One region of the Kitasatospora sp. NPDC101183 genome, then DNA from elsewhere that is predicted to be linked to it. Evidence: riboswitches for the same ligand, from Rfam matches in the RefSeq annotation. Region 1 holds a riboswitch; each other region holds the start of a gene.
The links. A riboswitch is a leader RNA that binds a small molecule or an ion and turns the genes downstream of it on or off. The one in region 1 is predicted to bind thiamine pyrophosphate.

Region 1 (2,259 bases):
CGGAGAGGTTCCAGCCGTTGCGTCCGGCGCCGAAGAAGTAGTCCACCGCCAGCACCGCGAGCAGCGGCACGAACACCGAGCCGATCAGGCCGAGGAAGTTGCTGTAGGTGTCGGTGAAGCGGTCGATCCGCAGCGCCAGCACGGTGATCAGCACGCCGATCAGGCCGCTGAGCACCCGGCGGTCCACCTTCGGCAGCAGGTTCTGCACGGACATCGCGGTGGAGTACACGTTGGCGAAGGACTGGTCGGTCTCGCGCAGCACCAGCACCAGCAGGAACAGCCAGCCGGCCCAGACGCCGAGGAAGGAGTCGAAGATCCGGTTCGGGTCCCCGTCCGACTGGAGCAGCGCCATCAGGCCGAGGACGTAGCACCAGACCTGGGCGATCGTGTAGCCGGAGAAGCTGCCCCAGAACGCCGAGCGCGGGGTGCGCGAGTGCCGGGTGTAGTCGGCGGCCAGCGGGACGAAGGAGATCGACACCGCGATCATCGCGTCCGTCGCGCCGAGGAAGCCGTGCCAGTTGCCCGCGCCCGGGTCCGGCACGCCCTGGCGGCCCAGCTGGACGGTGAAGTAGACCATCGCCACCGCGACGGCCCCGGCGACGAAGCGGCGCAGCACGGCGATCGAGCCCAGCGGCCAGATCGTCAGCGCGGTGGTCAGCGCGCCCGCGAGCAGCACGAACAGCCAGCGGTAGTCGGTGGTGTGGGCGACGGTCTGCGCGCTCGCCGCGATGGTCAGCAGCTCGAACACGCCCCAGCCGACGCACTGGACGATGTTCAGCACCGTCGGCAGGTAGGACAGCCGGGTGCCGAACAGGCCGCGCAGGTTGGCCATCGCGGGCGCGCCGGTGCGGGCGCCGATCAGCGAGGCCACGCCGAGCATCGCGGTGCCGACGGCCGTGCCGACGACGATCGCCGTCACGGCGGCGGCCAGCGACATCTCGCTGCCCTTGGTGCCGAGCACGGTGGCGGCGGTGGAGAAGCCGATCAGGCTGACGCCCAGGTTCATCCAGAGCGCGAAGTGGTCCCGGAAGCGCAGGGTGCGCGGCGGCTCGGTGTCGAGGACGAGCGGGGCCTCCTGGCGCCCGTCGCGCTCCAGGACGTCCGTCGCGGAGGGGAATTCCTTGGACGCGGGCGCGTCGGAAGAAGAGGATGACGAAGCGGGCGGCATGGCCGATACTCCCTACGCCGGCATTACCCGGACAGGTTCCGGCGGTCAGCGCCCCCTCGACGGTTCGCCGACGGTGCCGTGGCGTACGGTCGACATGCGCACTCTCAGCCTGGTGGGTCCAAGCTCCCGCGTGTCAGTTCGTGGAGCGACAGGCTAACCGGCAGGGGGGTGAACGCCAAGGCCAGGGGGTGCGCGGTCCGCATGGTGGGCGGGTCCGGCGGGGGTGGGGGAACCTCCGGCCGTCGGTCCTCCGTCCTTGCAGGTCGGCGCCGGTTAAGGATTCTTATGAGTTCTTCAGTGAGGTCCTTACGGCGATCGAATCGGCCGTACGAAAAACTATGGTCCTTGGTTCTGTCAGCTATGGAGGTCGTCCGTGAGCACCGAGCGCGAGGTTGGGCCCACCGGGTCGCAGGGGGAGCAGCCCTCGGGCGGTCTGGGAGCGGACGGTGCCGCTCCCGACGCCCCTGCTCAGGGCGGGCACAAGCCGACCATGGCCTTCAGCCGCGTCCCGGACCCGGCGGCCGACGCGGCCGAGCCGGTGGCCGGAGCCGCTGAGGCCGCCGACGCCGCTGAGGCCGTTGAGGCCGTTGAGGCCGTTGTGCCCGAGGACGGTGCTCCGGCGGACGGCGGGCACAACGCGACGATGGTGTTCAGTCGCGTGCCGGACCCGGCCGCCGAGGAATCCGTCCCGGCGGACGGCGGGCACAAGCCCACCGTGGCCTTCACCAAGGTCCCGGCGCCGGAGGCGCCCGTGGCCGAGCCCGCTCCCCTCGCCGCTCCTGTGGCAGAGGCGCCCGCCGTCGACCCGGTCACCGGGTACCTCGATGCGCCCCCGCCGGCCGTGCCGCCCGCACCCGTGCCCGCCCCGGCGCTGCCGCCGGTCGGCAACCCGTACGCCACCCCGACCCACGGCGTCCCGGCCGCCGGAGCGCAGGAGCCGTACGGCGTCGCGCCCGCCGCCCCCGTCGCGCCGGCCGCGCACGGGCACCACCCGTTCGGCGCAGGCCAGCCGCTCGGCGGCTGGGGCCCCGGCCCCGACGCCACCCACGGCGGCGCGGGTCACCCCGGCGGCCCGCAGGGCCCGCTCGGCT
Region 2 (2,259 bases), on a different contig from region 1:
GGCTCCTTCGCCGAGGCGCTCGGCGCGGTGCTGCCCTGCTACTGGATCTACGCCCGGGTCGGCGAGGCGCTGCTCGCCCAGGGCTCCCCCGACCCGCTGTACGCCAAGTGGATCGCGACGTACGGGGACGAGGCCTTCCAGTCGGTGGTGCGGCGGGTGCTGGCGCTCACCGACCGGATCGGGGAGGAACTGTCCGAGGCCGAACGGCGCCGGATGGTCGAGCACTTCACGACCACCTCGCGGTACGAGTGGATGTTCTGGGACGCGGCCTGGCGCGGGGAGCGCTGGCCGGTCTGACCTGCGCGGGGGCCGTCGTCACGGGCTCGCGGGCCCGTTCTCGGGGTGTTCGTCGGGGGTCACCCCGGGGGCCGGGGTCGGGGTGATATCGGGGTTCTCTCCGGGCCGTTGGGCCTCGTTCCGGCGCAAGTGTCACCGTACGATCGAAGTACCGAAAGCAAGCGGGATGCGGCACCGGACGGCAGCCGGCCCGAGGGGAGAAGAGGAACCGACATGGCTGAGTTCTGGAAGTCGCTGCCCTCCTGGGTGCGCAACATCGTCGTTCCGGTGCTGGTGCTGATCCTGGCCTGGAACATCATCGGCTTCGTGTTCGGCATCGTCGGCGCGGTGCTGAGCATCGTGATCAAGCTGCTGGTGGTGGTCGGCATCGCCGCCGCCGTGGTCGTCCTGGTGAAGAAGGCGGCCAAGAGCTGAGCCGCCGGCCCGACCGACCGCGCCCCTGAGGCCCGGCCCCCGCACCCGGGGAGCCGGGCCTCGGGCGTCGCTGGAGCCGTCCGCCGTTCCGTCCGCTGTTCCGTTCGCTGTTCCGTTCGCCGTTCTGTTCGCCGTCTGGACCTGTGGGGATCGGCTCGCTACGGTGTTGGGCGTCATGTGCAGGCAACACCGCCTGCGACGCGGGAGCTCGGAGCACCGGGCTGAGAGGGCGCTGACCGGACCGTCGACGGACGGACCGAACGCTGCGTCGACCGCAGGAACCTGACCGGGTAATGCCGGCGTAGGGAGTATGAGGTCCGATGACCACGTTCGAAGCACAGCCGCAGTCTGCCCGGCGCGCGGGGACCACCACCCCCGACAGTTCCGGCACCGGCTACCCCACCCCGGCCTGGCGCAAGGCCCACCGCGAGGGTTCCCGCCCCGACCTGCGCGTCCCGTACCGCGAGGTGGTCCTCACCAACGGCCGGACCGTCCCGCTGTACGACACCTCCGGCCCGTACACCGACCCGGCCTACGAGGCCGACGTGCGCCGAGGCCTCCCGCCCCTGCGCGACGCGTGGATCCGCCAGCGCGGCGACGTCGAGGAGTACGACGGCCGCGAGGCGCGCCCCGAGGACGACGGCATCCGGCACACCTCCCCGCGCGGCGGCGACCTGCGCAACCTCGACGCCGTCTTCCCCGGCCGCCCGCGCCGCCCGCTGCGCGGCCGCGACGGTGTCGCCGTCACCCAACTCGCCTACGCCAAGCGGGGCGTAGTGACGCCGGAGATGGAGTTCGTCGCCCTGCGCGAGGGCCTGGAGCCGGAGTTCGTGCGCGCCGAGGTCGCCCGCGGCCGGGCCGTCATCCCGGTCAACGTGAACCACCCGGAGGTCGAGCCGGCGATCATCGGCACCGACTTCCTGGTGAAGATCAACGCCAACATCGGCAACTCCGCCGTCACCTCCTCGATCGAGGAGGAGGTGGAGAAGATGACCTGGGCCACCCGCTGGGGCGCCGACACCGTCATGGACCTCTCCACCGGCCGCAACATCCACACCACCCGCGAGTGGATCCTGCGCAACTCCCCTGTGCCGATCGGCACCGTGCCGCTCTACCAGGCCCTGGAGAAGGTCGACGGCCGGGCCGAGGAGCTCAGCTGGGACGTCTACCGCGACACGATCATCGAGCAGTGCGAGCAGGGCGTCGACTACATGACCGTCCACGCGGGCGTGCTGCTGCGCTACGTCCCGCTCACCGCGCGCCGCAAGACGGGCATCGTCTCGCGCGGCGGCTCGATCATGGCGGCCTGGTGCCTCGCGCACCACAAGGAGAACTTCCTCTACACCAACTTCGAGGAGCTCTGCGACATCCTCGCCGCCTACGACGTCACCTTCTCCCTCGGTGACGGGCTGCGCCCCGGCTCCATCGCCGACGCCAACGACGAGGCGCAGTTCGCCGAGCTGCAGACCCTCGGCGAGCTCGGCCGGATCGCCCGCGGGCGCGACGTCCAGGTGATGATCGAGGGCCCGGGCCACGTCCCGATGCACA
Region 3 (2,259 bases), on a different contig from region 1:
GAACTGCTCGGACCAGAAGTACGGCACCGGGTCGTACGGCGCCGCCTCCTCGCCGAGCACGGCGGCGGCCACCGCGTCGCCGGAGTGCAGCGCGTGGTCCCAGTGCTGGACGGCCAGCCGGGCGCCGGAGCGGGCGGAGGGGTAGCTGACGCAGTCCCCCGCCGCGAAGACGCCGGGCAGGCCGGTGCGCAGCCGCCCGTCCACGAGGATCGCGCCGGTCGCGTCCAGGTCGAGGCCCTCGGCCAGGGAGCCGGCCAGCCAGCCGGTGGCGGGGCGGGCGCCGATGCCGACGACCACCTCGTCCGCGGGCAGGTGCGAGCCGTCCGCCAGCCGGACGGCGCCCGGCTCGACGGCCTCCACGCCGACGCCGCAGCGCAGGTCGACCCCGGCCTCGGCGTACCAGGCGGTCATCGCCGCGCCGACCTCCGTGGGCAGCGCCCCGGGCAGCGGGGCCGGCCCGGCCTCGACCACCGTCACCTCGCAGCCCGCCTGCCGGGCGGCCGTGGCCACCTCGGCGCCGATCCAGCCCGCGCCGACCAGCACCAGGCGGCGGCCCGGGCGCAGCAGGGCGCGCAGGGCGAGGGCGTCGTCGAGGGTGTGCAGCAGGTGGGCCCGGTCCGCGCCGGGCAGGGCGCGGGGCACGGCGCCGGTGGCGATCACCAGGGCGTCGTACGGGAGGTCCCCGGCGTCGGTGTGCAGGGTGCCGGGGGTGAGGCCGGTGGCGCGGCGGCCGAGGAGCAGCTCGACGCCGAGGGCGTCGTAGTCCACGTCGAGGGTGGTGGCGTCGGCCTTGCCGAGCAGGACGTCCTTGGACAGCGGCGGCCGGTCGTACGGCGCGTGCGGCTCCTCCCCCACCAGCAGGATCCGCCCCGCCCAGCCGCCCTGCCGCAGCTTCAGGACGCACTGCGCCCCGGCCAGCCCGGCCCCGACAACAACCACGATCCGCTCAGTTCCGCTCAGCTCCACCACGCCCGTCACTGTACCCAGCGCCACCGTCCCCCCTCCCGGGGCCTTCGGGTGGGGCGAGGCCCGGCGTTAAGGTGGGAGCACCACACGGGAGCCCGGCGAACCGGGCTGAGAGGCGGGCTGGCACGGCCTGCGACCGTCCGAACCTGATCCGGGTCATACCGGCGAAGGGAGAAGAGCAGCCTTGTCACGCTTGCTGAAGGGTGCCCACACCGAGGTGCTGGTGATCGGCGGAGGCATCATCGGCCTCGCCGTCGCCTGGCGCGCGGCGCGGCGCGGAGCGGGGCACGTGATCGTGGTCGACCCCGAGCACGGCCACGGCGCCGCCGGTGTCGCGGCCGGGATGCTCGCGCCGGTCACCGAGGTCCAGTACGGCGAGGAGCCGCTGCTGCGCCTGAACACGGCCTCGAACGCGCGCTACGCGGCCTTCGCCGCCGAACTCACCGAGGCGAGCGGCGGCCTGGACACCGGCTACCGCCGCTGCGGCACGATCGCCGTCGCCCTGGACTCCGACGACCGCGAGGAACTGCGCGACCTGCACGCCTTCCACCAGCGCCTGGGTCTGGACTCCAGCTGGCTCACCGGCCGCGAGGCCCGCCGCCTGGAGCCGATGCTCGCCCCCGGCGTGCGCGGCGCCCTGTACGCGGCGGACGACCACCAGGTCGATCCCCGCCGCCTGCTGAAGGCCCTGTACGCCGCCTGCGAGCGCGCGGGCGTCCTGCTCCACCGGGCCGAAGCCGTCGAGTTGCTGGTCGAAGGCGGTCGCGCGATCGGCGCCCGCCTGAGCACCGGCGAGACCGTGACGGCCGAGCGGGTCGTCCTCGCCGCCGGGCCGCGCAGCCACCTGCTGCCGGGCCTGCCGGAGGGGGTGCTGCCCGCGATCCGCCCCGTCAAGGGCCAGATCCTGCGCCTGCGCGTCCCGGAGGCGTACCGGCCGTTCCTGTCCCGCAACGTCCGCGCCGTCGTGCGCGGCCAACACCTGTACGTCGTCCCGCGCGAGAACGGCGAGCTGGTGATCGGGGCGACCAGCGAGGAGCAGGGCTACGACACCACCGTCACCGCCGGCGGCGTGTACGAACTCCTGCGCGACGCCCACGAGTTGATCCCGGGCATCACCGAACTCCCGCTCGTGGAGACCTCGGCGGGCCTGCGCCCCGGCTCGCCGGACAACGCCCCGCTGCTCGGCCCGACCTCCCTGCCGGGGCTGGTCGCCGCCACCGGCCACTACCGCAACGGCGTGCTGCTCACCCCGGTGACCGCCGACCTGGTCGGCGAGTACCTGGCCACGGGCGA

Region 2: another riboswitch for thiamine pyrophosphate. It lies ahead of thiC (phosphomethylpyrimidine synthase ThiC); the one in region 1 lies ahead of ACIRRS_RS13565 (purine-cytosine permease family protein).
Region 3: another riboswitch for thiamine pyrophosphate. It lies ahead of thiO (glycine oxidase ThiO); the one in region 1 lies ahead of ACIRRS_RS13565 (purine-cytosine permease family protein).

What each region holds. Positions count from the first base shown of each region.
Region 1 covers NZ_JBIWOW010000008.1:224,650-226,908, forward strand. Annotated here, with positions in the region: gene ACIRRS_RS13565 (purine-cytosine permease family protein) at 1-1,168, opposite strand, end outside; TPP riboswitch at 1,161-1,308, opposite strand; gene ACIRRS_RS13570 (S1C family serine protease) at 1,542-2,259, shown strand, end outside.
Region 2 covers NZ_JBIWOW010000035.1:42,027-44,285, reverse strand. Annotated here, with positions in the region: gene tenA (thiaminase II) at 1-297, shown strand, start outside; gene ACIRRS_RS34240 (DUF5326 family protein) at 511-711, shown strand; TPP riboswitch at 902-1,036, shown strand; gene thiC (phosphomethylpyrimidine synthase ThiC) at 1,032-2,259, shown strand, end outside.
Region 3 covers NZ_JBIWOW010000016.1:217,303-219,561, reverse strand. Annotated here, with positions in the region: gene ACIRRS_RS23810 (NAD(P)/FAD-dependent oxidoreductase) at 1-969, opposite strand, end outside; TPP riboswitch at 1,044-1,156, shown strand; gene thiO (glycine oxidase ThiO) at 1,151-2,259, shown strand, end outside.